3 regions of the Micromonospora sp. HB375 genome follow, and region 3 is predicted to be linked to each of the others. Evidence: riboswitches for the same ligand, from Rfam matches in the RefSeq annotation. Region 3 holds a riboswitch; each other region holds the start of a gene.
The links. Region 3 has a riboswitch for cyclic di-AMP ahead of J3R08_RS02105 (hypothetical protein). Riboswitches for the same ligand answer to the same signal wherever they lie in the genome.
Positions count from the first base shown of each region.

Region 1 (10,269 bases), 5.0 Mb from region 3:
GCCCACACCTCGACCGCCCCGTCGAGACGGCGCAGCGGCTCGGGCCACCGCCCGGCCGGGAGCACCCGCTCGGGCTCGGCGGCCACCGTCACCTTCTGCCAGCGCCCCGGCCGTGGATCCGTTGCGGCCCGCTGCGGCAGGCGATCGGCCAGCCTCCGCGCACCGCCGGCCGCCAGCGCCAGCGCGCCCGCCGCCAGCCGTCTGATCCGCGCCACCTGACCTCCCGAGGTCCCGGCCTCGGGCGGCCGGCGCTGCCCGGCCGGCCGCCCGCGTGCCTCCAGGGTGGGCGAGGGGCGGGTGAGCCGGGTTCGCCCCGAAGGGGTGAACCGGCCCGGTTCGGGTAACCGCTGCCCGCGTCGACAGGGGGAGGGATGCATGCCGGAGGAGGCCGACCAGGTCCGGTTCGTGGCCGCGCCACACGACACCAGCGAGATCACCGGTACGTCCGATCTGCGTACCGCCGGCATCGATTCGCCCGACCTGGCCGGTGGTCCGCTGCCGGGCGGCCCGCCGCTGCTGGCGTCCCGGTTGACGCCGCCGCCGCCACCCGAGCCGGGTCTGCTGCGGCCCCGGCTGGTGGAGCGGGTGGAGCGGGGCGCGAGCGGTCCGGTGACGCTCCTGCTCGCGCCGGCCGGCTGGGGCAAGACGGCCGTGTTGTCCACCTGGGCGCGGGCGGAGCGGGACGGCCCGGCGCCGGCCTGGGTGACGGTGGGTGAGGGCGACACGGCACGGCGGCTCTGGGGCTACCTGGCGGCGGCCCTGCGGACGGCCGCGGTCGACGACCCGGACGAGGGACCACCGCCACCGGTGCCGGACGGCCCGCCCCGGCCGGAGCAACTGGAGTCGCTGGCCGCCGCGCTGGCCGGACGGGAACGGCCGGTGCTGCTGGTCCTCGACGACCTGCACCGGGTCACCGACCCGGCGGCGCTGTCCGGGCTGGAGTTCCTGCTTCAGCACACCGACGGGCGGCTGCGGCTGGTGGCCGGCGCGCGGCGCGAGCCGCCGCTGGCGCTGCACCGCTGGCGGCTGGCCGGCGAACTGACGCTGATCGGCCCGGACGAGCTGGCGTTCACCACCGACGAGGTCGCCGACCTGCTGGTCGCGCACGGCGTGCCGGTGCCCGCCCCGGCGGTGCCCCGGCTGGCCGAGCGCACCGCCGGCTGGCCCGCCGGGCTGCGCTTCGCCGCGCTCGCGCTGGCCGACGGGACCGACCCGGCCCGCGCGGTGGACCGGTTCGCCGGTGACCAGCCGGACGTCGCCGCGTACCTGCGGGACGAGGTGCTCGCCCCGCTGGGCCCGGCGACCCGCGACGTCCTGCGCCGCGTGGCGGTGGCCGTCGCGGTCCGCGCCGACCTCGCCGCCGCGCTGACCGGGCGGGCCGACGCCGGGCAGGTGCTCGCCGAGGCGGCCCGGGACGGCGGCTTCCTCCTCCACGACGGCGGCAACCCGCAGTGGTACCGGCCGCATCCGCTCCTGGCCGACGTGCTGCGGGACGAACTGGGCCGGCTGCCCGCCGACGAGGTGCGCGAGCTACACCGGCGGGCGGCGGACTGGTACGCCGCCCATGACCGGCCGGCCGAGGCGGTGCGACACGCGCTGACCGCCGGTGAGTGGACCGCCGCCGCCGAGCTGCTGGTCAGCCGCTGGCCCGAGCTGGCCCCGGACGAGCCGACCGCCGCGCCGGCCCCGCCGGAGCCGCCGGCGCACCAGGTCCGCCGGGATCCCGAGCTGGCGCTGGCCGCCGCCGCCGAGCGGGCGTACGCCGGTGATCCGGCCGCCGCCGACGGGCAGCTGCGGCGGGCGCTGGCCCACGCCGACGACCTGCCCGCGCCGCGCCGCGACCGGTTCCGCCGGCTGGCCGCCGCCGTGGAGCTGAGCCTGGCCCGGCTCGGCGGGAACCACCAGGGGGTACGCGAGGCCGCCGACCGCCTGCTCGCCACCGCTTCCGGCCCGGCTGCCGACGCCGGGGCCGATCCGCGTGCCGGGTCGGCCGAGCGCGACGATGTACGCGCGGTGGCGGGCGCCGCGCACGGGCTGGTCGCGCTGGCCGAGGGGGAACTGCCGGCAGCCCGTACCCGGTTCGCCGAGGCGCGGGAGGCGGCGCGCCGGGCCGGGCGGCCGCGGACCGAGCTGCTCTGCGTCAGCCGGTCGGCGGCGCTGGAGGCGGCCCGGGGCGCGTTGCGGGCGGCCGAGGAACTCGCCGGGGAGGCGCTGGCGATGCCGGCCTGCCAGGGCTGGTCGGCGCGGGCGGACTGCGGCTACGCGTACCTGGCGCTGGCGCTCGTGGCCTGGCACCGGGACCGGCCCGCGGAGGCCGTGGCCCACCTGGCGCTGGCCGGTCCGGCCACCGCGGAGCCGGGGGGAGCGGCGCTGGCCGCGCTCTGCCGGGCCGGGCTGCTGGCCGACGGCGACGACCCGGCGGGCGCGCTGCGCACACTCGCCGGCGCGCGGGCGGTCGCGCCCGGCGCGGAGCTGGGCGGGTGGCTGGCCGCCGAGGAGGCGCAGGTACGCGCGGCGGCCGGTGACGCCGACGGCGCCCGGGCGCTGCTCGACGCCACTGGTGACGGGCCGGCGCCGGCGCTGGCGTCCGCCCGGTTGCTGCTGCGCGCCGGTGACGCCCGCGCGGCCGAGCGGACGCTGCCCGACTGGGCCGGGCCCGGCGCGGCGGACTGGCCGCTGCCGGTGCGGCTGGGCGCCGGGCTGCTCGACGCGGTGCTGGCCGGGGGGTCCGGGGACGCCCGGCGGGCCGGGCGGGCGCTGGAGGAGGTGCTGGCGCTCGCCGAGCCGGACGGCTACCGGCGCGTCTTCACCCGGACCGACCCGGGGGTACGGGACCTGCTGGCCGCGCACCTGGACTCCGGAACCGCGTACTGGGCCACGGTGAGCGAACTGGTCCGGGGCGCGGACGCGCAGCCGGTCACCGGGCCGGCGGACGGCGCGGCGCGCGGGCTGGACGAGCCGCTCACCGAGCGGGAGCTGACCATCCTGCGGTACCTGCAGAGCATCCTGTCCAACGTGGAGATCGCCGCCGAGCTGTCGCTGTCGGTGAACACCGTCAAGACGCACGTGCGCAACATCTACCGCAAGCTCGACGCGACCCGCCGGCGGGACGCCGTCCGGCGGGCGCGCGAGTTGCGGTTGATCTGACTCAGGCGTCGGCGGCGGCGTCCACCGCTGTCAGCAGTTCGGCCAGGTCGTAGCCGCCGTCGTGGCGGACGCCGTTGACGAACAGCGTCGGGGTGCCGTTGACGCCGCTGCGGATGCCGCCGACGAAGTCCTGCCGCACCCGGTCGGCGTACTCCTGGCGGCCGACCTCCGCGGCGATCTCGTCCGGCGACAGTCCGATCTGCTCGACGCCGAGCGACAGGTGCACCGGGTCGAGCTGGTCCTGGTGCTGGAAGAGCCAGTCGTACATCTCCCAGAACCGGCCCCGGGCGGCGGCCGCCTCGGCGGTCTCCGCCGCGCTCTCCGCGTACGGGTGGATGTTGGCGATCGGGAAGTGCCGGTACGCCAGCCGCACCACGTCGGCCCGCTGGCGCAGCACCTCGGTCAGGTTCGGGTACGCGGCGCCGCAGAACCGGCACTGGAAGTCGCCGTACTCGACGATCGTGACCGGCGCGTCCGCCGGCCCGCGGACGTGGTCGTGTTCGGTCACCGGGGTCCGCAGCCGCGCGGTGGTGACCTGAAGTGGCGTGGTCATCGGGCGCTCACCCGCCGTTCCGCGTCCAGCCGCTCCAGCGCGTCGAGGATGCCGTCCACGCCCGGGTTCACCTCGGGCGGCGACAGGTGGCTCCAGGCCACCCGGCCGTCCGGGTCGATCACCACGAGCGCCCGGTCGGACTGCCCACGCGGCGCGTACGCGCCGTACCGGCGCGACACCTCGCCCTTGGGCTCGAAGTCGGCGAGCAGCGGGAACCGGATGCCCTGGCTCTCGGCGAACGCCCGGTGCGAGTCGACGCTGTCCACCGAGATGCCCAGCAGCACCGCGTCGTACCGCTCCAGTTCGGGCAGGGCCGCCTGGTAGAGGGCCATCTGCTCGCCGCAGACCGGTGACCAGTCGGCGGGATAGAAGGCCAGCACCACCGGACGGCCCCGGAACTGCCCGGGACCCACCTGTCGCCCGTCCGGCGCCGCCGGCAGCGTGAACCCGGGGGCGGCCCGCCCGGGTGTGATCAGCCCGTTCGGATCACTCATGCCTCCCACCATGGCGGGCGCCCGGGTGAGGCGGGCTCACCCGGGCGGGGTGGTTCGGCTCAGCGCACGACCAGGTGGTTGTGCACCTCCCGGATGCCGGGGGCGTTCCACACCACCCGCTCGATCTCCGCGCGCTCGCCGGGCGAGTGGACCTGCCCGCCCAGCACGACGGTGTCGCCGTGCACCCGGACGTCGACGCTCTCGGCCTCGGTGGCGGCGTTGCGCGCGAGCGCGTCCACGATCCGTTCGGCCAGGTCGTGGCCGTCGGCGCGGACCGCCGGGCGCACGGCGATCCCGTTGCTCACCCCGCGTACGCCGGTGAGCCGGGCGACCGACCGTTCGGCGGCCCGCCGCTGGTACTCCCACTCGACGTCGCCGTGCAGCGTGACCCAGCCGTCGGAGACCGTCACCTGCAGCGTCTCGACCGGCACGAACGCGTCCCATTCCAGCGCCCGTACGGCCGCGACGGCGATCTCCGGGTCCTCCCGGCCGGCCGCGGTGGCGATCTGGACGGCGAGGTCGTTGGCGACCGCGCGGACCCGGGCGGCCCGGTGCGCGGCCCGCTCGGCAGCCCACTTCTTGGCGTAGCTGTCCACCCGGCCGGTCAGCGTCACCACGCCCTCGGTGACGGTTACGCCGATCTCGTCCGGGCCGACCCGGGGCTCCCAGGTCAGTTCGTCGAGCACCGCGGACTGGATGTCCCGGTCGGTGCGCGTGATCGTGTCGGTGGCCATCCGGCTCTCCCTCCGTCGATGGCGGCGCGGGCACGCGGTCCCGCACCCGCGATCCTGCGCGTGTCCCGGGTGACCGGCCCTCACCCGGTCCGGGTGGGGGAGAGCACCACGCGGCACGGTGGCCGCCCCCGGGAGTGCCGGGAGCGGCCACCGTGCCGGTCGGGTGGGGTTCAGCCGTCCAGGCCGGCCGGGGAGTTCGGGCGGTCCACGTCCACGAACTCGATCTCGTCCGCGGCGCGGTCGCGGCTGCCCGCGGCGCGCGCGGCGGTGCCGGCGGCCCAGCCGATCGCCGCGCCCGCGAGCGCCGCCGCGATCAGCAGCGTCCAGGGCAGGGCGGGCCGGCGTCCGGCCAGCGCGTCGAAGGCGAGCGTGGCCCGCCGGCGCGCCTCCTCGGCGGCGGAGCCGACCAGGTCGGTGGCGTCGTCGGCGAAGCCGGAGGAGTTGCGGCGGGCGCTGCGGGTGGCGTCGCGCACGCTGTCACCGGCGGAGCCGGCCGCGGAGAGCAGGTGCTGCCACGCCTGGTCGGCGACCCGCTCGGCCTTGCCCCGGCGGTCCAGCAGGTTGGATCCGAACATCGTTCTACCTCCTCGGGTGCCGAAGGCCGGCGGCCACTTCGGACTCCGGTGTCCATCCGGCGCGTTCACTGTCTCGGGGCAGTGCCCCACCGGCGCACGCGGCAAACCCTCGCGGTGGTGCCCGGCTCGTGAGCAGCGAACGGGACGAACCACCCGAACGCGCCGGGACCGGTGCCGACGGGACGTGCGCGCGCCCGCTACCCTGGTCGGCGGATCGACGGGTCCGACCGGCCGTACGGCTGGCCGCGGCCCGCGTCGAAGGGGAAACTGGAACCCGGAGGTCCGGATTGGGAGCGCCCAGGTGTGCCCAGTTCGCGAATTGCTCATCCCGGGGGGTGGCGACCGGGCCGTTGGAGGAATACTCTCGGTCGCGGCCCGCGTACTGATGAGGCGCCCGTCAAGGGCGAGTGGAGGTGCTCGCGTGAGCCTGTCGATCGTGAAGTCGGTGCGGCCGGGTGGTGTCGTCCAGATCGCGCCCCGTGGGGAGATCGACGTCGACACCGCGTACGAGGTGCGGGAAGCGATCGCCGAGGTGCTCGCGAAGGGCCGTCCCTCGCGCATCGAGCTGAACATGCGGCTCGTCACGTTCATCGACTCGGTCGGCATCAGCGCCATGGTGGCCGGCTTCCAGACCTGCGAGGTCAGCGGCGTCAAGCTCGTGGTCACCGAGCCGAGCCGGTTCGTGCACCGGCAGCTCTGGGTGACCGGCCTGCTCGGCCTCTTCGGCGCTCCCGAGCCGTGGTTCGCCGACGACACCCCCGAGGTGCTGCCCGGCGCCTGAGCGCCGTTCGCACCCCCTGCGGCCAGGGGACCTTCTACCCGTTGCCAGCCCGGCGTCGGTACGGGACGATCGTCGCGACGTACGACGGCGAGGGGGCCCGCTTGCAGAGCAGCGACAGCTTCAGCTACACCGTGCAGGCCCGGTGCAGCCGGGCCGACGCGGTGGCACTGCTGGGTGACCTGAGTCGCCAGGGCGAGCTGCATCCGCTGATCGTCCGGGTCCGGCAGCTGCCGGCCCGGCCGGGCGCGCTGGCCAGCTACGCGATCACCGACCGGCTGCAACTGGGCCCGCTGCACTTCCCGGTCACGTACCAGGCGGACGTGCTGGTCGCGAGCGAGGACGAGGTGGTCACTGTCGCCCGGCAGCAGCCGGCGACGACGGTGCGCAACCACACCCGGCTACGCGACGAGCCCGACGGCACCGTGCGCATCGACGTGGAGATCACGCTCACCGCGCCGGCGCCGCTGTTCGGGTACGCGTTCCGCCAGGCCCGGGCGGCTCACCTGAGCCTGGCGGCCCGTCTCGGCGCGACGCTGGAGGGCCGGCCCGATCCGGCCGGCCCCCCGGGAGCGCGCTAGTACACCGACAGGTGCACGTGGTTGGTGTGGTCGCTGGACGGGTCGCCGTTGCCGCCGCTGTACGACTTCCACCCGCTGCTCGGCAGCCAGATCTGCTTGAACCAGATCACGTAGAGCACGGCGAGCGGGTCGGCGTTTCGCACGAAGTACGCGGCCAGGTTGTTGCCGTACGTCCGGTCACCGCCGCTGGCCACGCCGCCGAAGCCGTTCTTCTGGGCGGCGAAGTCGCAGGCCCGCCCCTTCGGGTGCTCACCCGAGCCGCTGGGCCGGTGGCACGAGACGTACCTGGTGAAACCGGCCGCCTTGGCCTGCTGCAGCGCGTGCAGCGTCCGCGGGGTGATGCAGCCGTTGGCCGGGGTCGGGTCGTTGACGCTGCACGACTCCGACGGCCACGAGCCGTCCGAGTTGCGTGGCGCAGGCTTCGCGTTCTTGCTTGAGGTGCCCTGGACGCTGCCGCCGCCGCCGCTGCTGTTGTTGCGGGCGGAACGTTCGTTGGCCACTTCGAGCGCGCGCTCGGCCTGCTCCTTGCGCTTGCCCATCACCTCGACCTGCTTGCGTTGCTCGCGGATCTCGGTGTCGAGCGCGGCCCGGGTGCGGGTGGCCTCGTCCCGGGTGGTGATCAGCTCGCGCACCGTGCGGTCCTCGTGCGCGGCGACCTGTTCCAGCGTGGCGGCCCGGTCCATGAAGCCCGCCGGGCTGCTGCTGTCGAGCAGCGCCGCGGCGGTGCCGAGGCGGCCCGCGCGGTACGCCACCCCGGCGATCTCACCGACCTTGGCGTCACGTACGGCCAGCTCGGCGCCGACCTTCGCGAGCTGGTCGTTGAGCTGCTTCTGGCGGTCCACCGACCGGTTCAGCGCGGCCTTCGCCTCCAGCCAGCCCTTGCTGGCCGCGTCGAGTTGGGCGCGCAGCTCCGGCGTGCCGCCCTCGTCGTCGCCGGGCGCGGCGGCGAGCAGGGCGGTCCGGGGCGCCGCCGAGGCGGGGGAGGCCGGAACGGTCGCGACGCCGACAGTCAGCGTCGCGACGAGCAGGGCCGCCAACCGGGCGGCCGTCCGTCGTACAGGTGCCACTGGGGGCATTCACATGTCCTTCCGTCAACCGCCGACCGGGTTAGCTGACGGGTTCGGGACGGAAGATCCCTACCGCTGACGCGGATGCACCCCACGTACGTGGTTCCCCGGCTCGCCCCTTCGGGCGATTAGGCGACGGCCACCCCACCTGCGCCGGTGACGCCGGTGGCTGCGGCCGCGACCGAGCCTACCGGCGCGGCCCGGGCGTGGCTCCGTTGCGCAGTGCCGCATGGTGGGGCAAAACCGACATAAGTGTATAGCAGTCACGGTGATTTAAGTCTGCCCTAATCACCACTCGGTCTTTCCGCACACTCCGGCTGACGCTCCGGGTTCGACCTGCAACGTGGCGTGATCGATGGAGAAGTCCTCGTGCAGCGCCGTCCGCGCGGCGGCCAGCACCCCGGCCGGGTCCACGCCCGGGTCGGTGGTCAGGTGCGCCGAGGCCACCTCCATGCCCGAGGTGAGCGTCCAGACGTGCAGGTCGTGCACCTCGGCCACGCCGGGGACCGCGGCCAGCCGGTCGTGCACGGCGGTCACCTGGAGGTGCTCCGGCGCCGCCTGCACCAGGATGCGCACCGCGGCCCGGCCGAGCCGCCAGGTGCGCGGCAGGATGAACAGGCCGATCCCGACGGCGACCAGTGGGTCCGCCCACCACCAGTCGGTCACCGCGATGACCAGCGCCGCGGCGATCACGCCGAGCGAGCCGAGCAGGTCGCCGAGCACCTCCAGGTACGCGCCGCGCAGGTTGATGCTCTCCTTCGCCCCGGCGCGCAGCAGCGCGAAGGCGACGATGTTGGCGAGCAGGCCGAGCACCGCCACCACGAGCATCGGGCCGGCCAGCACCTCCGGCGGCTCGCCGAAGCGGCGTACCGCCTCGATCAGGACGTAGACCGCGACGGCGCCGAGCAGCACGGCGTTGGCGAGGGCGGCGAGCACCTCCAGCCGGTAGAGGCCGAACGTGCGCTGCGGGTCGGTGCCGGCGCGCCGGGTGGCGGTGATCGCCGCGAGGGCCATGCCGATGCCGAGCACGTCGGTGAACATGTGCCCGGCGTCGGAGAGCAGGGCGAGCGAGCCGGTGGTGAAGGCGGCCACCGCCTCGACCACCATCAGGACGGCGAGCAGCGCGAACGCGGCCCAGAGCCGGCCTGCGTGGCGGTGTGCCGCGTTGGCCACCGCGCTGCTGTGGTCATGACCTGCGCCCACGCCAACACCCTCCCTGCCGCGTACCGGCCGGGCCCAATGTATGCTCACATCGCTATGTATGCAAGTGAACTGTGGGTGGCGCGGGCGTGGCCCCTCACCCCACCGGGTCGAGCGTGGTGAGGCGCTGGGTCGCCCGGGACAGCGCCACGTAGAGCGTGCGCACGCCCGAGCCGGGATCGGCCCGGATCTCGCTCGGCGCCACCAGCACCACGCCGTCGTACTCCATGCCCTTGGCCTGGAGGCTGGTCACCACCTGGAGCCGGCCCGCGCCGAGCGCGCCCAGCCAGCCGGCCACCTCGTCCCGGCGCGGCACCGGCGTGATCACGCCGACGGTGCCCTCCACCTGGCCGAGCAGCGCCTCGGCCGCCTCGACGGTGGCCGCCGGCAGCTCGGCGGCGGGCACCGTGCGCTCGACCGGCGGAACGCCGGTGGACCGGACCGCGTCGGGCAGCGGCAGATCCGGGTAGAGCCGGCGGATCTCCGCCGCCGCCACCGCGAAGATCTCCGCCGAGTTGCGGTAGTTGGTGGTCAGCTCGTAGCGGTGCCGCTTGCGCCGGCCCAGCGCCTGGTCCCGGGCCCGGTCCAGCTCCTGCGGGTCGCCGGTCCAGGCCGTCTGCGCCGGGTCACCGACCACCGTCCAGGACGCCAGCCGCCCGCGCCGGCCGATCATCCGCCACTGCATCGGCGAGACGTCCTGCGACTCGTCCACCACCACGTGCGCGTAGTCGCGGTAGTCGGCCGGACGCTCCCGCGCCGCCGCGCGGGCGGCGCGCTGCCGATCGGCGTACGTGCTCAGCTCGCGCACGCCACCGGCGAGCTGGTACGGGTCGCGCTTGGGCCGGGCCCGCTGCACCGGCTTGCCCAGCAGCGCGTCCAGCTCGTCCAGCAGCGCGATGTCCGCCACCGTCAGCCCGTCGGTCGCGAGCGTGCGGTACGCCTGCCCGAGCAACCGGATCTCGGCCGAGGAGAGGATCCCCCCGGCGTAGCGGCGCAGCCGGTCCGGGCGGGCCAGCCAGTCCAGCACGTGCCGGGGGTGCAGCCGGGGCCACCACGCCTTGAGGAACTCGCGGAACTCCGGCCGCTCGATGATCTCGTCCTCGAACGCGGGCTGCTCCGGCAGCCGTCCCACCCGCAGCG
Region 1 is NZ_JAGGJO010000001.1:5,402,948-5,413,216, reverse strand. It holds gene J3R08_RS23745 (hypothetical protein) at 1-215, opposite strand, end outside; gene J3R08_RS23740 (LuxR C-terminal-related transcriptional regulator) at 376-3,147, shown strand; gene J3R08_RS23735 (DsbA family protein) at 3,149-3,700, opposite strand; gene J3R08_RS23730 (redoxin domain-containing protein) at 3,697-4,194, opposite strand; gene J3R08_RS23725 (BON domain-containing protein) at 4,254-4,928, opposite strand; gene J3R08_RS23720 (hypothetical protein) at 5,099-5,503, opposite strand; gene J3R08_RS23715 (STAS domain-containing protein) at 5,925-6,284, shown strand; gene J3R08_RS23710 (SRPBCC family protein) at 6,326-6,862, shown strand; gene J3R08_RS23705 (hypothetical protein) at 6,859-7,938, opposite strand; cyclic di-AMP (ydaO/yuaA leader) riboswitch at 7,943-8,074, opposite strand; gene J3R08_RS23700 (cation diffusion facilitator family transporter) at 8,218-9,132, opposite strand; gene J3R08_RS23695 (AAA family ATPase) at 9,227-10,269, opposite strand, start outside.
Region 1: another riboswitch for cyclic di-AMP. It lies ahead of J3R08_RS23705 (hypothetical protein); the one in region 3 lies ahead of J3R08_RS02105 (hypothetical protein).

Region 2 (10,269 bases), 2.0 Mb from region 3:
GTAGTCGGCCTCGGCGTAGAGGTCGGCGGCGTCCACGTCGGCCGGCACGTCGCGCATGATCCGGTGCGGGATGTCGAAGTAGCGGGCCAGTTCCAGCGTGCGCGAATCGTGCGCGAACAGGTAGCCGGGCGTGCCGGCGACGAGCGCGGTGATGGTGCCGTGGATGCGGGTGCCGAACGCGAAGTCGTACCCGGAGAGGTGGTCCATCCAGGTCCACGGGTCGACGAACATGCGCACCTTGTCCTCGACGAACAGTGGGTGCGAGGTGTGCAGCGGGATGTCGCTGCTCTGGCCGCGGTGCTCGGGCGCGTCGCCGTAGAGCAGGGTGCCGAGCGTCCGCAGGTCCTGGGGCACGTAGCACAGGTTCGGGTAGCGCTCGTGGTGGTGGCGGACCACCGAGGCCATCGAGCGGACGTACGGCGAGATGGTGAGCGCGACCTTCGACTCGGCGGTCAGCTCCGGCTGCTTCTTCGCCAGCTGGAACGTGTCGCCGTGCAGGAACATCGACGGGCAGCCGATCTGCTCCACATCGGAGAAGCCGAGCGTGTTCAGGTAGCTCGCGGTCACCTCGCCGCGTACGCCGATGCTGTGCGACCGGTCCAGCACGGCCTTGCAGAACGCGCGCACCGGCTCGTCGATCGGGCGCAGGTACTCGCGGTCGCCGTCGACGTTCGTCTGCACGCCGACACCGAGCACCACCACCGGGATCTTCAGCCGTTCGATCAGCCGGGTCAGCGGGGCGAGGCGGTGCACGAAGCTGCGACGGAAGGCGTTCGCCAGCGGTACGACGAACACGTCGTACCGCTCGTTGATCTCGTCGGCGAGGCGCGGGTCGGCCGGGGTGCGGGTCGCGGTGATCTCCGCCGCGGAGGTGGCCAGCAGCTTGTGCGCGGCGTGGCTGAAGACCAGGTTTCCGCTGTTGTCCCCGATCCAGTTGCCGGCGAACGTCTCCTCCGGCGTGAGGACGTCGAACGGGCCCTTGCGGGCGCGGAGCAGGATCCGCTGGTGCATCCGGTTCGCTCACCTTCCGTACGGCACGGCGTGCCGGCGGGCGTCGCCCGCGCGTGCAGGAACGGAAATCCTATCCGCCGTCCCTGGGTGACCCGGCGGCCGTCGGCTCGCCGGGAACGTCCCGGTACTCCGGGGTAGGGTGCCCGGAATGACCAGCGCGCCGACTGTCACCCGTGCCCCGCGCCTGCCGTCGCTGACCGGATTGCGGTGGATCGCCGCGCTGCTGGTCTTCGGTTTCCACGCCGGGACCATGGGGATCGTCGCCGAGCCGCACCTGAAGGCGGTGGTGGACAAGGCGTTCAGCCTCGGCCTGTCCGGCGTCGAGTTCTTCTTCATCCTCAGCGGGTTCGTCCTGGTCTGGTCGTACCGGGACGGGGAGCGGGCGTGGACGTTCCTGCGCCGCCGGCTCGCCAAGATCTACCCGAACCACGTGGTGACGTTCGTGGCGGCGCTGGCGGTCGCGGCCTGGTTCGCCGACCCGGTCCTGCCGTGGGCGGCGATCGGCAACTTCTTCCTGGTCCAGGCGTGGATCCCGCTGAACGGCTACTTCTACAGCGTCAACAACGTGAGCTGGTCGCTCTCCTGCGAGCTGGCGTTCTACCTGTGCCTGCCGCTGGTGGTGCCGTGGCTGCGCCGGGCCCGTACCGGGGTGCTCCGGACCGTGCTGGTCGCGGCGCCGCTGCTCATCCTGGCGCTGTGGCCGGGCCAGCAGCTCGTGCCGGAGGAGCAGCGGTGGTGGTTCACCCAGATCTTCCCGGTGACCCGGTCGCTGGAGTTCTGGATGGGGGTGGCCGCCGCCGAGCTGATGCGCCGCCACCGCTGGCGCGGACCGAACCTCGCGGTCGCCACCGGCCTGTTCGTCACCACCTGGGTGGTCGCCGCGCTGTGGATCCCGGCCGAGTTCTGGGCGGCGCTGCTCGCCGTGGCGTACCTGCTGGTCATCGCCGCGGCGGCGGACGCCGACGTGCACGGCCGGCCCACCCCCTGGCGGTCCCGGCCGATGATCTGGCTCGGTGAGGTCTCGTTCGCCTTCTACCTGGTGCACGTGCTGGTCATGGTCACCGTGCTGCGGCTGACCGGGGACTGGGGGACCGGCCTGCCCGGCTGGCGGGGGCCGCTGGCGGTGCTCGGCTTCCTGGTGCTCACGCTCGCGCTGGCCGCCGCGCTGCACCGCTGGGTGGAGGTGCCGATGATGCGCCTGCTCGGCCCGACCCGCCGGGCCCGCGCGGCGTCGCGCGCACCGGCCGTGCCGGCTCCACGCGGGCCCGCCGAGGGCGCGGCCGCCGACGGCGGCGCGCGGTCCGTCTCCGGTCCGGCCGAGGACATCGAGTACGCCGGGCGGCGTCGCCCGGACTGACACGCGCACACGACGGCCGGTCGGTCCGCGACACGCCGTGCGGCGGTGCGTCACTGGGGCTTCGGCGGTAATTTGTACCCGTGCTTCCGATCGCGCTCACCTGCCCCGTGTGGTGGGTGGCGCGCTGGACCGCCCGGATGCTCGCCAGTCTCGCCGTGGTCGTCGCCTGTTCGTTCGGCGCGGCCACGCTGCCGGCCGCCGCCGCCCCGGCCGCGCCAGCCGGCCCGGCGTACGTGAGCACGCCGACCGCCCCGCGACCGGAATCCGACCGCGCCGCCGAGCGGCAGGCCCGTCCCGACGGCGCACCCGCGCCCGCCGCACGGGCCACCGACACGCTCCCGAACGACCCGCAGCCGGTCCCGGCCGGCCGGATCACCGCGCCGGTCGGCCTGCGGGCCCCGCCCGCCCGCTGATCCGCCCACGGGCCGCGCCCGTCACCGCACCCACCGAACGTCATCCCGCACCCGCCCTTCGCCGGCCCGGCGCCCCCGCGCCGCGCCCCGACCGGCCGTGCGGAGTCTCCCGCCAGGTTCTTCCCGTGAGGTGCCGACCATGTCGCAGACCGCTCTCTACCACTTCCTCACCGCGGTCCCCGAGGCCGCCGCCATCTGGTCCTTCCTGATGCTGCTCGCGTTCGGCCTGCTCGCCGCGCTGGTGGCCCGGCCCGAGCGCGACGGCGTCGCCGAGGTAGCCGCCGATCCGGTGGACCAGGACGCCGCGCGCCGCGACGACCTCGTCCGGTACGCCGAGGAGGTGGCGGTGGCCGCCGCCGGGGCCGCCCAGACGGCCCGTCGCCGCCGGGAACGGTGGCTGGCCGCGCAGGACGAGGCGGAACGCGCCTGGACCGCGTACGACGAGGCGGACAGCGCCGCCCGCCGCCTGGCCGGGGCCGCCGCGCTGGCCGCCCCGCGCACCCCGCGCACCCCGGCGGAGTACGCGGCCCGGGAGCGCTGGCTGCACCACGCCGCCATGACGGCGCACTGGCGCGGCGACCTGTCCGCCCGGCAACTCGCCGACGTGCTGGCGCGCCGCAACGGGTGGGACCCGCGCCGGCACCCGGCCGAGCAGGAGATCGTGCTGGCCCGGGCCGTACGGGACCGGCGCCGGACCGGCTGGGAGAGCGCCGCCGAGCGGGAGCGGCAGGCGTGGCGGGACGCCGAACTGGCCGCCGAGGCCGCCCGTACGCTCGCCGCCGAGGCGTACGCGGCCACCCTGGCGGTGCGGCCCGCCCCGGTGTCCCGCGGCGTGGCGACGATCCCCCTGCCGGTCGGCGCGTCCGTCCGCAACGCCCGCTGGCGTCCGGCCCGGGTCGGCTGAGGCGACCGAATTGTTACCCGGAATGTGGTGAGCCGGCTCACCCCCGGCGCCGAAACGGGCGTGGAGCGCAGAACAGGCCAATGAGCCGCGCCATTGCCGGTCACGCGCCCGCCGTCTGTCCCCTTTTCGCCTCCCGGGCGCCGTCACCACCGCTTGTCCCATTGAGTGAAGTGAGTAACCGGCTGTTCCGAAATCCGTTACCGGGGATCATGTTTACGCAGGTGGGAGCGCTTGGCAGGGGCAGTACCCGCCGGTAGTGTCGGCGCGTCCGGTGCGGTACCCGATCGCAGAAGGCGACGCCGCGCCGACCCGCCTAATCGTGTCATCACGAACCGGGGAACCATGAGCACCATCGGGGTGAATCCGCGGCCACTGCCGCGGTAGGGCGTACTTCCCGCCCGAATCCGTCAGCTAACCCGGTCGGCGGCCACGGAAGGAGTCCCATCCTCGTGCCCACCCCTCGATCGTCCCCCCGCCTCCACGGCTCCGCGGTACCCGCGCTCGCCTGACGCGACCGGCAAACCGCCCCTGGGCGCCCGGCATCGCGGGCGTACCCGTTCCCCCGGCCCATCCGGCCTGCCAGCACGTGTGAACCCCGCCACGTGCCGGGCCGGCGTGTGCCGATCACGCCCCCCGTGGAGGATTTCGTGAAGCACCACCTGAAGCGTCAGCTGCGGCGGATCGCCACCGAACGCCCGTACCAGATCATCGCCGGATCGGCCGCGGCGCTCGTGCTGGCCGCCGGCGCCGGCACCGCCCTCGCCGCCGGTGAGGACGCCCCGGTCCAGCAGGAGAACACCGCCTCGGTCGCCGAACTCGGCGCACGGCTCGGCGAGCCCGCCAGCCGCAGCGAGGCGCGTATCGGCGTCCCGCCGGCGTCGCCGAGCGCCGAGCCCAGCAAGTCGCCCAGCGCCTCCCCGTCGGCGAAGAAGGCCGCGGCGGACCCGGACGTCACCAAGGCCGCGCCGAAGCCGCCGTCGAGCAAGACGCTGGACTACGACTACCAGGCGCAGATCAACTACTACTACTGCGGCCCGGCCGCCGTGCGCAACGCGCTCAGCGCCACCGGCATCGAGCGCAGCCAGGACGCCCTCGCCGGCCCGCTCGGCACCACCGAGATGGGCACCAACTCGGCCGAGGACACCACGCGCGTGCTCAACCAGCAGGTCAAGGGCAACCCGTACCGGACCCGGATGATTCCCGGCTCGGCCAGCCCGGCCCAGATGGACCGGCTCCAGGCCGACGTGGTCGAGGCGATCAGCAACGGCCGGGGGGTCGTCGCGAACGTCGCCGGCACCGCCACCGACACCAACGGCGGCTGGCACTCGTTCCCCGGCGGCCACTACGTCGCGGTGATCGGCTACAAGGACGACGGCCGGACCGTCCGGATCGCCGACTCGGCCGACCCGTCGCTGCCGTCGTACTGGCTCACCACGATCGACCTGGCGCACTGGATCGCCAGCCGCGGCTACTCCGCCTGACCGCCCCGCACCCTGCGAAGGCCGGCACCCCGTCCCGGGGCGCCGGCCTTCCCCGTCCCCGCCCGCCCCTCGCCCGCCGCCCTCTCGGCGCGCCGATCTTGGACTTGTGGCGCCTGGTATGCCCGGCTCGCCCCGCTATGGGAGGCACCACAACTCCAAGATCGGCGGCGAGGGCGAGGGCGGGCGGTTTGGGCGGGGCGGGTTCGGTCTCGCGTGTCCGGGGCGGGCGGTGGCAGACTGCGCCAATGGGCGATGCGACGGGGAACCGGCACCTGATTCTCCTGCACGGCATGGGCGCCACCGGCGAGGTGTGGCTGCCCTGGGCGCCACTGCTGGAGCGCCGCTGGCCCGGGCGCTGGCTCGCCCCCGACCTGGCCGGCCACGGCTGGTCGCCGCCGCTCGACGGCTACTCGTTCGACGCCCTGGCCCAGCGCGTCGCGGACGGGCTCGGTCCGCTCCGGCTGGGCCCGCACGACCGGCTGGTGCTGCTCGGGCACTCGCTCGGCGGGGTGGTGGCGCTGGCGCTCGCGGCCCGGCAGCGGGCTCTTCCGGTGGACGCGGTGGTGGGGCTCGGCATCAAGGCGGTCTGGTCCCCGGCCGAGCTGGCGAAGGCGAGCGAGCTGGCCGCCCGGCCGGTCACCTGGTTCGCCACCCGGGACGAGGCGGCCCGCCGCTACCTGCGCGTCTCGGGGCTGGCCGGGCTGTTCGCCCCGGACCACCCGGTGGTGGAGGCGGGGCTGCGGCGGGTCGACGGCCGCTGGCGGCTGGCGATGGACCCGGCCGCGTTCGCGGTCGGCGAGCCTCGGCTGCCCGCCCAGCTGGCCGCGACCGGCGTGCCGGTGCTGCTGGCCCGCGGCGAGCAGGACCCGATGGTGAGCGACGCGCAGCTCAAGGAGCTGGGCGTGCCGGTGGCCACCCTGCCCGGCCTGGGCCACAACGCGCACGTCGAGGACCCGGCCGCCGTGCTCGCCCTGCTCGACGCGTACCTGTAGAGCGGGGCCTACACGACGGCGCGCTGCGCCGGGACCGCCCAGTCGGCCTCCAGCTCTCGGCGGGCGGCGGCGAGGAACGCCTCGGCGTAGGCGTCGGCGGGGAAGTCGCCCAGGTAGCGGGTGCGCGCCGCCCAGCGCTGCGCGGCCTTCGGGTCGGCGTCGAGCAGGTCGGTGATCACCTGGTCCACGTTGGACATGTCGCGCCGCAGCACGTAGCCGGACGCCGCGAGCGGGAACCGCTCGACGAAGTGCTCGCCGTCGGCGCCGGTGTCGGTGACCGCGTACGGCTTGCCGGAGTAGAGCCAGTCGGAGATGACGCCGGAGACGTCGGAGACCAGCGCGTCGGCGCGGTTGACGCACTCGGTGAGCGTCAGCTCGCGGGCCGCGGCGGCGCCGAACAGGTGCGGGCGGCCGGTCTTGGCCCGGTCGGCGGCGAGCAGCTCGGTGAGCCGGGCGAGCTGGCGGGCCGAGGCCGGGTTCTTGTCGGTGTACGGGTGGGCGCGCAGGATCACCGCCGCCCCGCGGTCGATCAGCCGGCGGATCAGCGTCTCGGCCACCGGCAGCGAGCAGTAGTTGGCGTCGGCGTGGTGCCCGGTCCACGTTGGGGTGTAGAGGACCGTCGGGTGCGCCGACGCGGCGACCGGCTCCCGGCGTACCTCGATGGCCTCGACCTGGGGCCGGCCGACCACGACGAACTTGTCGGCGGGGATCTCCACGCCGGCGCGGGCGTACCTGTCGATCGCGGCCTGCCCGGCCACGAAGATCTTGTCGAAGATGGCCGAGACCGGGTTGGCGCTCGGGGCCTTGTCGCTGTCGCCGTGGTGCAGCTGCACGTGGGTGAGCTGGTTGAACCGGATCAGGTGGGCGTTCTTCGCGCCGTGGTTGACGTAGAAGGCGACGCGCAGGCTGGGCACCAGCGCCTCGTCGAGCGCCTTCAGGGTGGGGCAGAGGACCACCGGGGCGCGGGTGGCGGCGGCGACGGCCGGCAGGAGCTCCGGCTCGCGCAGCACCACCATGAACGGGCGGCCGATCCGTTCCAGGTACGGCAGCCACATGGTGACCTGGTACTCGGAGCCGGGCGGCGCGGAGAAGTGCAGCACGAACTCGGGCTGGTGGCGGCGCAGCGCGCGGCCGACCGGGCCCCCGCCGGCGGGCGGCCGGAACCGGCGCCGGGCGAGGTCGAGCGCGACCGCCCCGCAGCCGGCGCCGACGAGCAGCGCGGCGGCGAGCGCCGTGAAGGCGGGCAGCGCCAGCGCGGCGGCGAGCGCCACCACGGCGAGCAGCACCAGCAGCGCGTCACCGAGCCGGGCGGCGACCAGCGGCGTCCACGTGCGTACCGGAAGGTTCGCCGCCCGGATCTCCAGCGCGCCGGCCTGCCGCAGCGGGCCGACCAGCAGCACCAGGCCGAGCAGGACCAGCGCGGTGGCCGCGAGGGCCGGGTCGAAGCCGTCGTCGAGGCGCCGGGCGTAGCCGACGAGGATGCCGGCGGCGACGAGCACCGTCTCGGCGAGACCGTCGGCGGACGGCCGGACCCGGCGTTCCCAGGCGGTGGCGGCGAGCGCCGCGACGGCCAGGGCCAGGCCCCAGCCGGTGGCGCCGGTGAGCGCCACGACCAGGAAGGCCAGCACCGCCAGCCCGGTGGTCAGTACTCGGGCGAGCAACTTGCGGACCAGGTCACCACGCATCTGGCACGTCCCGTCGGTCTCAGGCGCCGGTGGACAGCTCGGACCGGTCGGCGCCGGGCTGCGCCGGTACGGCGGCGACCTGCTCGCCGGGGGACCGGCGCACGTCGACCACCTGGCCGGTCAGTTCGGAGATCAGCACGTCCAGGGACGCCTGCGCGACCGCCTCGGAGGAGAGCAGCGTGTGCTCCGGCTCCTCGCCGAACGCCCGCGTCCGCATCGGGGTGGCGGTGCGCTCCGGGTTGACGCAGTTGACCCGTACGCCGAACTCGGCCCACTCGTCGGCGAGCGCCTGGGTGAGGTTGACCAGCGCTGCCTTGGTGGCCGAGTAGAGCGCGTAGCGGGCCCGGCCCCGGGTGTACGAGCTGGACGTGTAGAGCAGCAGCTGGCCCTTGGTCTGCTGCAGGTACGGCAGCGACTGGCGCGCGATGGTGACCGGGCCGACGAAGTTGACGTGCAGGAGACGGTCCATCGTCTCGGAGTCCATCTCGGCGAGCGCGCCCTTCTCCAGGATGCCGGCGGTGACCACCACGTGGTCGATCCGGCCGGTGGCCTCGAACGCGGTCTTCAGCGCGGCGGTGACGTCCTCGGCGCGCTCGACGTGGGTGCCGGTGGTGGAGCGGCTGAACGGGAAGACCTGCGCGCCGTAGCCGCGGGCCAGCTCGGCGAGGTCGTGGCCGATGCCGTAGCTGCCGCCGAAGACCACGATGGTCCGGCCGGTCAGCTCCTCGGCGTAGCCGCGGTGGGTCAGCCGGGGCGCCTGGGCGGCGGCGAGCTGGAACAGCTTGTCGGCCAGGTGCACGTCGACCGGGTGGGTGACCTTGATGTTCTCGTCCGAGCCGTCGATCACCTTGATCGGCGTGCCGGGCAGGTAGCGCAGCACCACGCCGCAGTCGTCGGTGGCGGCGAAGTCGGGGTCGCCCTCGGCGCGGCGGTACGCCTCGCGGATGGTGCCGGAGCGGAACGCCTGCGGGGTCTGGCCGCGGCGCAGCCGGGAGCGGACCGGGATGTCGGTGATGCAGTCGTCCGCGTCGACCTGGATGATCGTGTCGGCGGACGGGATGGCCACGTCGACGGCCGAGTACGTCCAGAGCGCGTTCACGCACTCGCGCACGATCCGGGCGCTGACCAGCGGGCGTACCGCGTCGTGGAAGAGGATGTTGACGTCGCCCTCGCCGACCGCGTCGAGCGCGATCCGGGTGGTGTCGTTGCGGGTCTCGCCGCCCTCGATCACCTTGGTGACCTTGCGGAAGCCGGCGTCGGCGACGATGCGCCGCGCGTCGTCGACGTGACCGGTGGCCATCAGCACGATGATCTCGTCGATCTCCGGCGCGGCCTCGAAGACGGCCAGGGTGTGCTCGATGATCGGCTTACCGGCGATCTTGAGGAGCTGCTTCGGGATGCCCAGCCCGAGGCGCGTGCCGGTCCCCCCGGCGAGGATCACGGCCACCGTACGCGCGGGTCGCCAGGGTGCCGGGCTCGCCGGCGCGGCGTCCGGTGCGGTGGTGTGGTCCTGCGTCATTGCCGTACCTCACTCTGGGTGAAAGGGGATGGATCCGAAAACCTTAACGCGGACGGCGGAGCGCACCGATCCGGGCGATCCCGGGACCGGTGCGCTCCGGCGGGCTACTTCTGGCCCTCGTACGCGTCGCAGACCTCCTTGGTGGGGCCGTCCATCCTCAGGACGCCGCCCTCCAGCCAGATGGTCCGCTCGCAGGTGTCCCGGATCGAGCCGATGGAGTGGCTGACCAGGAACACGGTGCCGGCGCTGTCGCGCAGCTCGCGGACCCGCTGTTCGCTGCGGACCCGGAACTTGCGGTCACCGGTGGCCAGCGCCTCGTCGATGAGCAGCACGTCGTGCTTCTTCGCCGACGAGATGGCGAAGCGCAGCCGGGCGCCCATGCCGGAGGAGTACGTGCGCATCGGCAGCGAGGCGAAGTCGCCGCGCTCGTTGATGCCGGAGAACTCGATGATCTCCGGGGCGATCTTCTTGACCTGATCCGGTTGCATGCCCATGGCGAGGCAGCCGAGCACCACGTTGCGCTCGCCGGACAGGTCGTTGAGCAGCGCGGCGTTGACGCCCAGCAGGGACGGCTGGCCCTGGGTGTAGACCGCGCCGCGGGCCGGCGGGAGCAGCCCGGCGATGGCCCGCAGCAGCGTCGACTTGCCGGAGCCGTTGCTGCCGATCAGGCCGATCGCCTCACCCTGGTACGCGGTGAAGCTCACGCCCTTGACCGCGTGCACCTCGCGGATGTTCGGCGCCTTGGTGCGCGAGACGATCCGCTTGAGCGCGGAGACCGGTGTGGTGCCGCCGCTCGCGCCCTTGTGGATCCGATAGATCACGTGCACGTCGTCCACCACGACTGTGGGCACGCGACCCGAGTCGATCACGGGACCGGCGTTCAGCGGCAGGGTCTGCTCAGCCACGG
Region 2 is NZ_JAGGJO010000001.1:2,375,376-2,385,644, forward strand. It holds gene J3R08_RS11080 (polysaccharide pyruvyl transferase family protein) at 1-1,011, opposite strand, end outside; gene J3R08_RS11085 (acyltransferase) at 1,160-2,368, shown strand; gene J3R08_RS11090 (hypothetical protein) at 2,449-2,781, shown strand; gene J3R08_RS11095 (hypothetical protein) at 2,921-3,685, shown strand; cyclic di-AMP (ydaO/yuaA leader) riboswitch at 3,986-4,126, shown strand; gene J3R08_RS11100 (C39 family peptidase) at 4,333-5,166, shown strand; gene J3R08_RS11105 (alpha/beta fold hydrolase) at 5,412-6,158, shown strand; gene J3R08_RS11110 (CDP-glycerol glycerophosphotransferase family protein) at 6,167-7,843, opposite strand; gene J3R08_RS11115 (bifunctional cytidylyltransferase/SDR family oxidoreductase) at 7,863-9,362, opposite strand; gene J3R08_RS11120 (ABC transporter ATP-binding protein) at 9,467-10,267, opposite strand; gene J3R08_RS11125 (ABC transporter permease) at 10,260-10,269, opposite strand, start outside.
Region 2: another riboswitch for cyclic di-AMP. It lies ahead of J3R08_RS11100 (C39 family peptidase); the one in region 3 lies ahead of J3R08_RS02105 (hypothetical protein).

Region 3 (10,269 bases):
GCCGAGCGGCTCCCGGATGCTCGACCGGGTACGCGCGCTGCTCGCCAAGGCCGAGTCGACCGCCTACCCGGCCGAGGCGGAGGCGTTCACCGCCAAGGCGCAGGAGTTGATGGCCCGGCACAGCATCGACGCGGCGCTGCTCGACGCCGCCGCCGAGCGCTCCGGCGGTCCGGGCGGCGTCCGGATCGGGGTCGACGCCCCGTACGCGGCGGCGAAGGCGCTGCTGGTCCAGGAGGTGGCGGCGGCGAACCGGTGCGAGTCGGTCTGGTCCGACGACCTGGGCTTCGCCACAGTGCTCGGCTTCCCGGCCGACCTGGCGGCGGTGGAGTTGCTGCACACCTCGCTGCTGGTGCAGGCCACCGCCGCGATGCTGCGCGGCCGGCGCGAGCGCGGACAGGCAGGCGGGCGGCGCACCAAGGGCTACGACGAGTCGTTCCTCAACGCGTTCGCGCTGCGGATCGGCGACCGGCTGCGGGAGGCCAGCGCGGCGGCGGCCGGACAGAGCGACGACGACCGGCTGCTGCCGGTGCTCGCGGCCCGCTCGGACGCCGTCCGGGAGCGGGTCGACCAGCTCTTTCCCGGCACCACGCGGCACCGGCTCCAGGTGCGCGACGAACAGGGCTGGGTCTCCGGCACCAGCGCCGCCGACCGCGCCTCGCTCGATCCGGGCCGCCCGGCACGCCGCCCGGTGCGCGGTTCTCGCTGACTTCCTGGCCGATGATGTCGGTTCGGGCGGACCGGCTCCGACCCGTCTGCGAGGCGCCACCGACGGTGGCCCGAACCCGAGGAGTGCACGGTGAAGTACATGCTGCTGATCTGGAACCGGCCCGGCTTCGTGGAGGAGCTGTCCGAGGCGGAACGCAACGCGATCTTCGGCGAGGTCGACGAGATCATGAAGGAGCTGTCCGAGTCCGGTGAGCTGGTCGGCGGTGAGGCGCTGGCGCACCCGTCGCAGGCCCGTACGGCCCGTCCGGCCGCCGGTGGCGGCACCGAGATCACCGACGGGCCGTTCGTGGAGAGCAAGGAGCAGTTCGCGGGTTACCTGACCGTCGACTGCGAGACCCCGGAGCGGGCTGCCGAGATCGCCGCACGCTGGCCGGACGTGCGGCACGGTTTCGGCGTGCTGGAGGTGCGCGCGGTGATGGAGCAGGCCGGGACGGAGATGTGACCTCACCTGCGGTCGAGGACCTGCTGCGCACGCTCGCGCCGCAGGTCCTCGGCGTGCTCGTGCGCCGGCACGGCCAGTTCTACGCCTGCGAGGACGCGGTCCAGGAGGCGCTGCTGGCTGCCGCCGTCCAGTGGCCGGAGCAGGGCCTGCCGGACCATCCCCGAGCGTGGCTGGTCACCGTCGCCACCCGCCGGCTCACCGACGAGTGGCGCGGTGAGCACGCCCGCCGGGCACGCGAGGTCGCGGTGGCGGTCCGGCAGCCCGCGTACGCGACTGTCGCGCCGCCCGCCGACGAGGAGCCGCCCGGCGGGGACGACACGCTGAAGCTGCTGTTCCTCTGCTGTCATCCGGCGCTGCCGGTCAGCGCGCAGGTGGCGCTCACGCTGCGTGCGGTGGGCGGGCTGAGCACCGCCGAGATCGCCCGCGCGTACCTGGTGCCGGAGGCGACCATGAGCCAGCGGATCCGGCGCGCGAAGCAGCGGATCGAGGCGGCCGGCGCGCGTTTCACGCTGCCCTCGCCGGCCGACCGGGACGAGCGGCTGGGCGCGGTGCTGCGCGTGCTCTACCTGGTCTTCAACGAGGGGTACGCGGCGTCGAGCGGCGAGGCGCTGCACCGGGCGGAGCTGACCGCCGAGGCGATCCGGCTGGCCCGGGAGCTGCGCCGGCTGCTCCCGGACGACGGCGAGGTGGCCGGGCTGCTGGCGCTGATGCTGCTCACCGACGCGCACCGGGCGGCGCGTACCGGGCCGGACGGCGAGCTGGTGCCGCTGGCCGAGCAGGACCGCAGCCGATGGGACCGGGCTGCGATCGAGGAGGGGGTGGCGCTGGTGACCGAGGCGCTGACCTGGTCGTCGCCGGGCCCGTACCAGGTGCAGGCGGCCATCGCGGCGGTGCACGCGGAGGCGCCCACCGCCGGGACCACCGACTGGCCGCAGATCGTCTCGCTCTACCGGGTGCTGGCCCACCTCGCGCCGAACCCGATGGTCACGCTGAACCAGGCGGTCGCGGTGGCCATGGTGGACGGCCCGCGCGCCGGGCTCGCGCTGCTGGAGCCGCTCGACGCCGACGGCCGGACCGCCGGCCACCACCGGCTCACCGCTGTCCGCGCGCATCTGCTCGACCTGGCCGGGGACCGGGCGGACGCGCGGGCCGCGTACCTGGCCGCCGCCCGGGCCACCACGAGCCTGCCGGAACGGCGGTACCTGCAGGCCCGCGCCGCCCGCCTGGCCGGTGACGGGCCGCGCTGATCCGCGCCCGGACAGCACGCCGGGCCGGCCCGTGGGCCGACCCGGTGGGTGTGCGTCGCGTACGTCAGCTCTTGAAGGCGTCCTTGATCTTCTCGGCGGCCTGCTTGAGCTTGGCGCCGGCCTGGTCGTTGCGGCCCTCGGCCTCCAGGCGCTCGTTGTCCGTGGCGCGGCCGACGCCCTCCTTGACCTTGCCGGAGACGTCCTGCGACGTGTTGTCGATCTTGTCGTCGAGACCCATGATGACCTCCACTGATGCGATTGCCTGACGACAACTGGTTACCCCGTCGACCGCCCGCCCAATCCCCTCACCCGATCGGGCGGAAGCGCCGCAGCCGCAGGCTGTTGCCCACCACGAAGACCGACGAGAAGGCCATCGCCGCCCCGGCGAGCATCGGGTTGAGCAGCCCGGCGGCCGCCAGCGGCAACGCCGCGACGTTGTAGGCGAACGCCCAGAACAGGTTTCCCTTGATGATCGCCAGCGTGCGCCGGGAGAGCCGGATGGCGTCCGCGGCGGCGGTCAGGTCACCCCGGACCAGCGTCAGGTCGGCGGCCTCGATGGCCGCGTCGGTGCCGGTGCCCATGGCCAGCCCGAGGTCGGCCCGGGCCAGCGCGGCGGCGTCGTTGACCCCGTCGCCGACCATCGCGACCACCCGGCCCTCGCCCTGCAGCCGCTCGATCACCGCGACCTTCTCGGCGGGCAGCACCTCCGCGATCACCTCGTCGATGCCGACCTCGGCGGCCACCGCCTTCGCCACCGTGGCGTTGTCGCCGGTGAGCAGCACCGGGGTGAGCCCCAGTTCGCGCAGCCGCGCGACGGCCGTCCGGCTGGTCGGCTTCACCGCGTCGGCCACCGCGAGCACGCCCCGGGCCCGCCCGTCCCAGCCGGCCAGGATCGCCGTCCGGCCGGCGGCCTCCGCGCCGGTCGCGGCCCGCGCGATCTCCTCGGGTACGTCGAGACCCCGCTCGCGCAGCAGCCGTGCCCGGCCGACCACCACGGTCCGGCCGTCCACGGTGCCGGTCACGCCCAGCCCTTCGGCGTTGGCGAACCCGCCGACCGGCGGCAGCGGTCCGGCTTCGGCCGCGGCCTCGGCGACGGCCCGCGCGATCGGGTGCTCGGAGGCGGCCTCCAGCGCGCCGGCCACCCGGAGCAGTTCGTCGGCGTCCTCGCCGTCGGCGGGCAGCACCTCGGCCAGCGCCATCCGGCCGGTGGTGACGGTGCCGGTCTTGTCCAGCACCACGGTGTCGACCCGGCGGGTGGACTCCAACATCTCCGGCCCCTTGATCAGCACCCCGAGCTGCGCGCCGCGTCCGGTGCCGACGAGCAGCGCGGTCGGCGTGGCCAGGCCGAGCGCGCACGGGCAGGCGATGATCAGCACGGCCACCGCGGCGGTGAACGCGGCGGTCGCACCGGAGCCGGTGCCGAGCCACCAGCCGAGCGTGCCGGCGGCCAGCGCGATCACGATCGGCACGAAGACGCCGGAGATCCGGTCGGCGAGCCGCTGCACGGCCGCCTTGCCGGTCTGCGCCTGCTCCACGAGCCGTGCCATCTGGGCGAGCTGGGTGTCGCCGCCGACCCGGGTGGCCCGGACGACCAGCCGGCCACCGGCGTTCACGGTCGCGCCGGTCACGGTGTCGCCCGTCCCCACCTCGACCGGCACCGACTCGCCGGTGAGCATGCTGGCGTCGACGGCCGAGGTGCCCTCCTCGACCACGCCGTCGGTGGCGATCTTCTCGCCGGGCCGGACCACGAACCGGTCGCCGACCGCGAGCCGGTCGACCGGGACCCGGACCTCCTGGCCGCCGCGCAGCACCGCGACGTCCTTGGCCCCGAGTTCGAGCAGGGCGCGCAGCGCCGCCCCGGCGGTGCGCTTGGAGCGGGCCTCGAAGTACCGCCCGGCCAGGATGAACACCGTCACCCCGGCGGCGGCCTCCAGGTAGATGTTGCCGGCGCCGTCGCCCCGGGTGATGTCGAGGCTGAACGGGTGCTTCATCCCGGGCATGCCGGCGTCGCCGAGGAACAGCGCCCAGAGCGACCAGCCGAACGCGGCGAGCGTGCCCAGCGAGACGAGCGTGTCCATGGTCGCCGCGCCGTGCCGCAGGTTGACCAGCGCGGCGCGGTGGAACGGCAGCCCGCCCCAGACCACCACGGGGGCGGCCAGCGTGAGCGAGGCCCACTGCCAGTAGTCGAACTGCCAGGCCGGGACCATGGCGAGCACGATCACCGGCAGCGTGAGCACGGCGGAGACCCAGAGCCGGGTACGCGCGACGCGCAGCTCGTCCGCCGGCTCCCCGGCCGCTGCGGCCGCCTGCTCGGGCGGGGGCGGCACCACGGCGGTGTAGCCGGTCTTCTCGACGGTGGCGATCAGGTCGGCCGGCGCGATGTCGTCGGCGTACCGGACGGTGGCCTTCTCGGTGGCGTAGTTCACTGTCGCCTCGACGCCGTCCATCCGGTTGAGCTTCTTCTCGATCCGGGCGGCACAGGACGCACAGGTCATCCCGCCGATCGCCAGTTCGATCAGGTTCGGCGCGGTGGGCAGCGTCTTTCCCGTGGCAGTCATCGCGGCACCTCCGGCGCTCAACTGTGCCCGTGCCCCGGCGTGCCGTGTCCGGCGTCCGGGGTCGGTGCGGTGGTGGATACCGGCGCGGTCCGGTCGCCGGCCAGCACGGTGAATTCGGCGGTGTGCACCGCGTCGCCGTGCCGGAAGTCCAGGTAGAGACGGTACGCCCCGACCGAGGGCACCTCGGCGGCGAACGTGATCGCCGGACCGGCCGGTGTGCGCCCGTCGCCGGGTGTGCCCTCCGGGTGCACGTGCAGGTACGCCAGGTCGCCCTGCCGCAGCGCCACCAGGTGCCCGTACGCGCCGAGGTAGGGCTGAAGGTCGGTGACCGGTCTCCCGTCGCGGCTGACGGAGAGCGTGAGCCGGCTGGTCCGGCCCGGCTCCGGCGTGCCGGTCAGCGTGACTGTGTAGCCGTCGACGGTGGTGCTGGTCACCGGCGCCGGCAGCGGCCGGGCGGCCAGCTCGCCGGGGACCGTGACGTCCAGGCCGAGGGTCAGCGGCTCGCCGCCTTCGGGCGTGAAGTCGGCGAACGCCCGCCACACCCCGGGGCCGTCGAGCGGGGAGGCGACCCGCCAGGTGCCGTCGCCGGCCATCTCCGGGTGGACGTGCCGGAAGCCGGACAGGTCCCGGCGCGCGACGATCAGGTGCATGCGCTTGTCGTGGGCCACCTCGAAGCGGGTGACCGGCGTGCCGTCCGGGCCGGTGATCCGGAAGGCGAACTGCCCGGCCGGCGCGGTGGCGGGCTGGAGCGTGTAGCCGCCTTCGGAGACGAGCAGCCCGCCGGGCAGGTGCGCGTCGGCGCCGTTCTCGTCACCGTGACCGGTGTCGCCGGTCCCGTGGTCGCTGCCGCTGTCGTCGTGGCGGGTCTCGGCGGCCGGGGCGACGGGATCGGCCAGGTTGCCGATCCCGTACGCCGCGCCGAAGACCGCCACGAGGCCGAGCGCGAAGCCGCTGAGCTTCGTCGCCGTGTTCATGGTTTCTCCTCGGTTCTGCGGGTCCCCTGGACCCGTCACGCACCGACGAGGTCGTAGCCGGCCTCGTCGACCGCCGCGCGGACGGCGTCCGTGTCCAGCGGGTTCTGACTGGTGACGGTGACCCGGCCGGTGGCCAGGTCGACCTGGACGCCGGTGACGCCCGGAAGCGCGCTCAGCTCGGTGCTCACCGAGTTGACGCAGTGGCCGCAGGTCATGCCGCTCACCTGGTAGGTGCTCTCCATGTCGCCCTCCGATCTCATACCCCCTGGGGGTACAGCCGGAACGTTAGCATACCCCCGAGGGGTACGCTATCCTCGTTCTCATGACCGCTCCGTCCAGCCCGACCCGGGGCTACACCGCCAGCAAGGACCAGCTCCTCGCCCGGCTCCGCCGGATCGAGGGTCAGGTCCGTGGCATCGAGAAGATGGTCGAGGACGACCGTTACTGCATCGACGTGCTGACCCAGATCTCGGCCATCCAGGCGGCGCTGGACAAGGTCGGCCTCGGCCTGCTCGACGGGCACGCGCGGCACTGCATGCACGAGGGCGCCGCCGAGGGCCGGGCCGACGAGATGGCGACCGAGATGATGGCCGCCGTCGGCCGCCTGATGAAGCGCGGTTGAACGGGACCTCCGCCCCTCCGAGCAGGGCACATCGACCCGCGCCGACGCGCCCGTGCGGCCGTACCGTCGAAGTGGCGGGCAGGCCGGCCCCGGCGGACCCGCGGTGACGGACGGAGGGCGGCCCGATGATGTGGCAGAGCCCGATGATGGGCTGGATGTGGATCTGGTCCCTGGCGGTGCTGGCGGTTCTGGCAGGGCTCCTCTGGCTGGCCGTGCGGTGGACCGGCCCGCAGCGGTCCGGGCCGACTGCGGCCCGGCGCATCCTCGACGAGCGGTACGCCCGCGGCGAGATCGACGAGGACGAGTACCGGCGACGCCGGGCCGGACTGGCCTGACCCGCGCGGGGCGCGCGTCACCGGTCACGGTGTCCGGGAGCACCCAGCCGGGCTGCCTACCATGTCGGGGCGACGACCCGGACGTGGTCGACACGTCCGCGCCGGCCCGGTGACCAGACCGGTCCGGCGGACCAGGCGTCGCCGCGACCGTTGGGAGAGACGCCTTGGGTGCCGACCACACCCGCCCCGCACCGCCCACGCCACCGGGCGTACGGCGGCTGCTCGTCGCCGTGGTGGTGCCGCTGTTCGCGCTCACCGTGATCGCCGCGCTGGTGCTCTGGCCCCGGCAGGACCGGGAGCCGGTCGGCGGCGCGGACGTCCCCCGCTACCACGGCACCGTGACCCGGGTGGTCACCGAACCCTGCCCGCCGACGCCGGAGGCCCCGGAGGGCGCGGGCGGCCCCTGCGGCACCGCGACCGTCGCCGCCGAGCAGGGCCCGGACGCGGGACGGCAGGTCGAGACGCCGCTCCCGGCCGGACCGGGCGCGCCCCGGGTCGAGGTCGGCGACAAGATCGTCCTGGTCGAGCTGATCGACCCGGCCGATCCTTCGGTGAAGTCCTACAACATCGCCGAGCACCAGCGCGGCACACCGCTGATCTGGCTGCTTGTGCTCTTCGCCGCCGCGATCGTGGCGTTCGGCCGCTGGCGCGGGCTCGCCGCGCTCGGCGGCCTGGCGGCCAGCTTCGCCATCCTGCTCGGCTTCGTGCTGCCCGGCATCGGTGGCGGCCAGCCGCCGCTGCTGGTGGCGATCGTGGGCGCCGCGTTGATCATGTTCGTGGTGCTCTACCTGACGCACGGGATCACCGCGCAGACGTCGGTGGCGGTGCTCGGCACGCTCGGCAGCCTGGTGATCACCGGCGTGCTCGGCCTGCTCGCCACGTCCGCCACCCATCTGACCGGCTTCGGCAGCGAGGACGCCACCACGCTGTCCATGTTCCAGGGCGACGTGGACCTGCACGGGCTGCTGCTGGCGGGCATCATCATCGGCTCGCTGGGCGTGCTGGACGACGTCACCGTCACCCAGGCGGCCACCGTCACCGAACTCGCGCACGCCAACCCGGGGCTGTCCCGGCGGCAGCTCTACCGGGCGGCGACCCGCGTCGGCCGGGCCCACATCGCGTCCACCGTCAACACCATCGTGCTGGCGTACGCGGGCGCGTCGCTGCCACTGCTGCTCCTGCTGGTCGCCGACTCCCGCCCGGTGAGCCAGATCCTCACCAGCGAGTTCCTCGCCCAGGAGATCGTCCGCAGCGCGGTGGCCACGCTCGGCCTGATCGCCGCCGTACCGCTGACGACCGCACTGGCCGCGATCGTGACCACCGCCGGACGGCGCGCGCCCGGTCCGGAGCCGGCGTCGCCCGTGCCCCCGCCGCCCCGTCCGCCGGCCGGACGCGACGACGCGCTGGAGGCGCTCGGCGGCGGAAAGAGTACGGAGGCGACATGGTGACACTCCGCACGGTGACCATCGATTTCAAACGCGACGCTGGTCACGGTGCGCCACGGCGAAATCTCGCTATTGGTCGGCTTCCGGACGTAGATCCGCAGGAGTGCTGTCGGGTAACCTCGCTGCCGGTCACCGCCGAAGGCGCGCACCGGCGCCAGCGGTGCCGCCGCCCAATCGCCTGCGGGCGAGCCGGGGAACCAGGTACATGGGGTGAATCCGCGCGAGCGGTAGGGGCCACTTCCGTCCCGAACCCGTCAGCTAACCCGGTCGGCGGCCGACGGAAGGGAACACTGTGACGCCACCCCTGCGCCGCTGGCTGACACCCCTGGTGGCCGTGCTGGCCTCGCTGGCAGTGCTGGCCGGGCCGAACTCGGCGACGGCGGCCCCCGCCGCGGCGGCCCCGAAGCCGTCCGGGCACGAGGAGGACGGCGAACCACCGCTCATCACCGAGGCGATCGACAGCGCCAACCGGAACTTCCTCCAGGCGAAGGCGAAGCTGGCCAAGTCGCAGGACCGCCAGCGGCGGCTGGCCGCCGAGGTACAGGCGGCACAGGCCGAACTCGAGGCGCTCAGCCCGCAGGTCAACCAGCTCGCCGCCCAGTCCTACCGGACCGGCCGGATGGGCGCGATGGCGATGCTGCTGGAGAGCAACTCGCCCGACTCGTTCGTCCGCCGCGTCAACGCCCTGGACGAGCTGAACCTCCTCAACGCGCAGCGCCTGGCCGCCATCAACGCGGTCAAGAACCGCGCCGAGACGGCCAAGATCGCGCTCGACGCCGAGGTGCGCGAGCAGGAGAAGCAGAAGAACGCGATGGAGCGCGAGAAGGTGCAGGCCGAACGCGCCCTCAAGCTCGTCGGCGGCCTCGGCTTCACCGGCGGCCTGGTCGACGCCACCTCACCGGTCGCCAAGATCGGCCCCGGCCGCACCGCCGACGGCGGCTGGAAGGCCGAGTCGTGCAGCGAGAACGACCCGACCACCTCGGGCTGCATCACGCCGCGGACGCTGCACGCCTACAAGGAGGTCCGGCGCGCCGGCTACACGCGCTTCGTGGGCTGTTACCGGCCGGGCGGGCCGTGGGAGCACCCCAAGGGCAAGGCGTGCGACTGGTCGCTGCAGAACAGCGGCTTCTCACCCTGGCACAACAACGACACCCGCAAGTACGGCAACGACGTGGCCGCCTTCCTCATCCGCAACGCCGACCGGCTGGGCATCTACTACGTGATCTGGAACCGGCAGATCTGGTTCCCGGCCACCGGCTGGAGGTCGTACAGCGGGCCGTCGAACCACACCGACCACGTCCACATGTCGATGCTCTGACCTGGACGCAGCAAGAAGGGGCCGCCCCCGTGGGCGGCCCCTTCGTCGTCCGGCGCTCCGGTCAGCCGGCCAGCGCCGCGTCCGCGTCCGCCGGCGACGAGGGAGCGGGCAGTGACGCCGGGACCTGCGCCACTGTCCGCACCTCGCCGCCGGAGAGCCGGTACGACATCCCCGCCACCGTGCACCGGCCCGCCGCGACCCGCTCGGCCAGCACGGAGGACCGGGCCAGCAGCGTCTCCACGGTCTGCGCGATGTGGACGTCGATGATGCCGTCGAGGTCGTCGATGCCCTGCCGGGCGGCGCGCAGCAGGCTGGGCGAGACCGCGTCCACCACCGCTCCCAGGTGCCCGGCCGGAGCGGCGCCGGTCCGGACCCCCTCCCGGGCGGCCTGGACCGCGCCGCAGGAGTCGTGCCCGAGCACCACCACGAGCGGCGTGCCCAGCACGGTGACCGCGTACTCGACGCTGCCGAGCACCTCGGGCCCGGCGGTGTGCCCGGCGGTACGCACCACGAAGAGGTCACCGAGACCTCGATCGAAGATGATCTCCGCGGCGAGCCGCGAGTCGGAGCAGCCGACGATCACCGCGAAGGGGTGCTGGCCG
Region 3 is NZ_JAGGJO010000001.1:412,289-422,557, reverse strand. It holds gene J3R08_RS02155 (DUF2786 domain-containing protein) at 1-706, shown strand, start outside; gene J3R08_RS02150 (YciI family protein) at 806-1,168, shown strand; gene J3R08_RS02145 (RNA polymerase sigma factor) at 1,165-2,415, shown strand; gene J3R08_RS02140 (CsbD family protein) at 2,480-2,653, opposite strand; gene J3R08_RS02135 (cation-translocating P-type ATPase) at 2,721-4,973, opposite strand; gene J3R08_RS02130 (hypothetical protein) at 4,991-5,947, opposite strand; gene J3R08_RS02125 (heavy-metal-associated domain-containing protein) at 5,983-6,189, opposite strand; gene J3R08_RS02120 (metal-sensitive transcriptional regulator) at 6,270-6,569, shown strand; gene J3R08_RS02115 (SHOCT domain-containing protein) at 6,695-6,904, shown strand; gene J3R08_RS02110 (YibE/F family protein) at 7,069-8,352, shown strand; cyclic di-AMP (ydaO/yuaA leader) riboswitch at 8,507-8,638, shown strand; gene J3R08_RS02105 (hypothetical protein) at 8,642-9,667, shown strand; gene J3R08_RS02100 (carbonic anhydrase) at 9,729-10,269, opposite strand, start outside.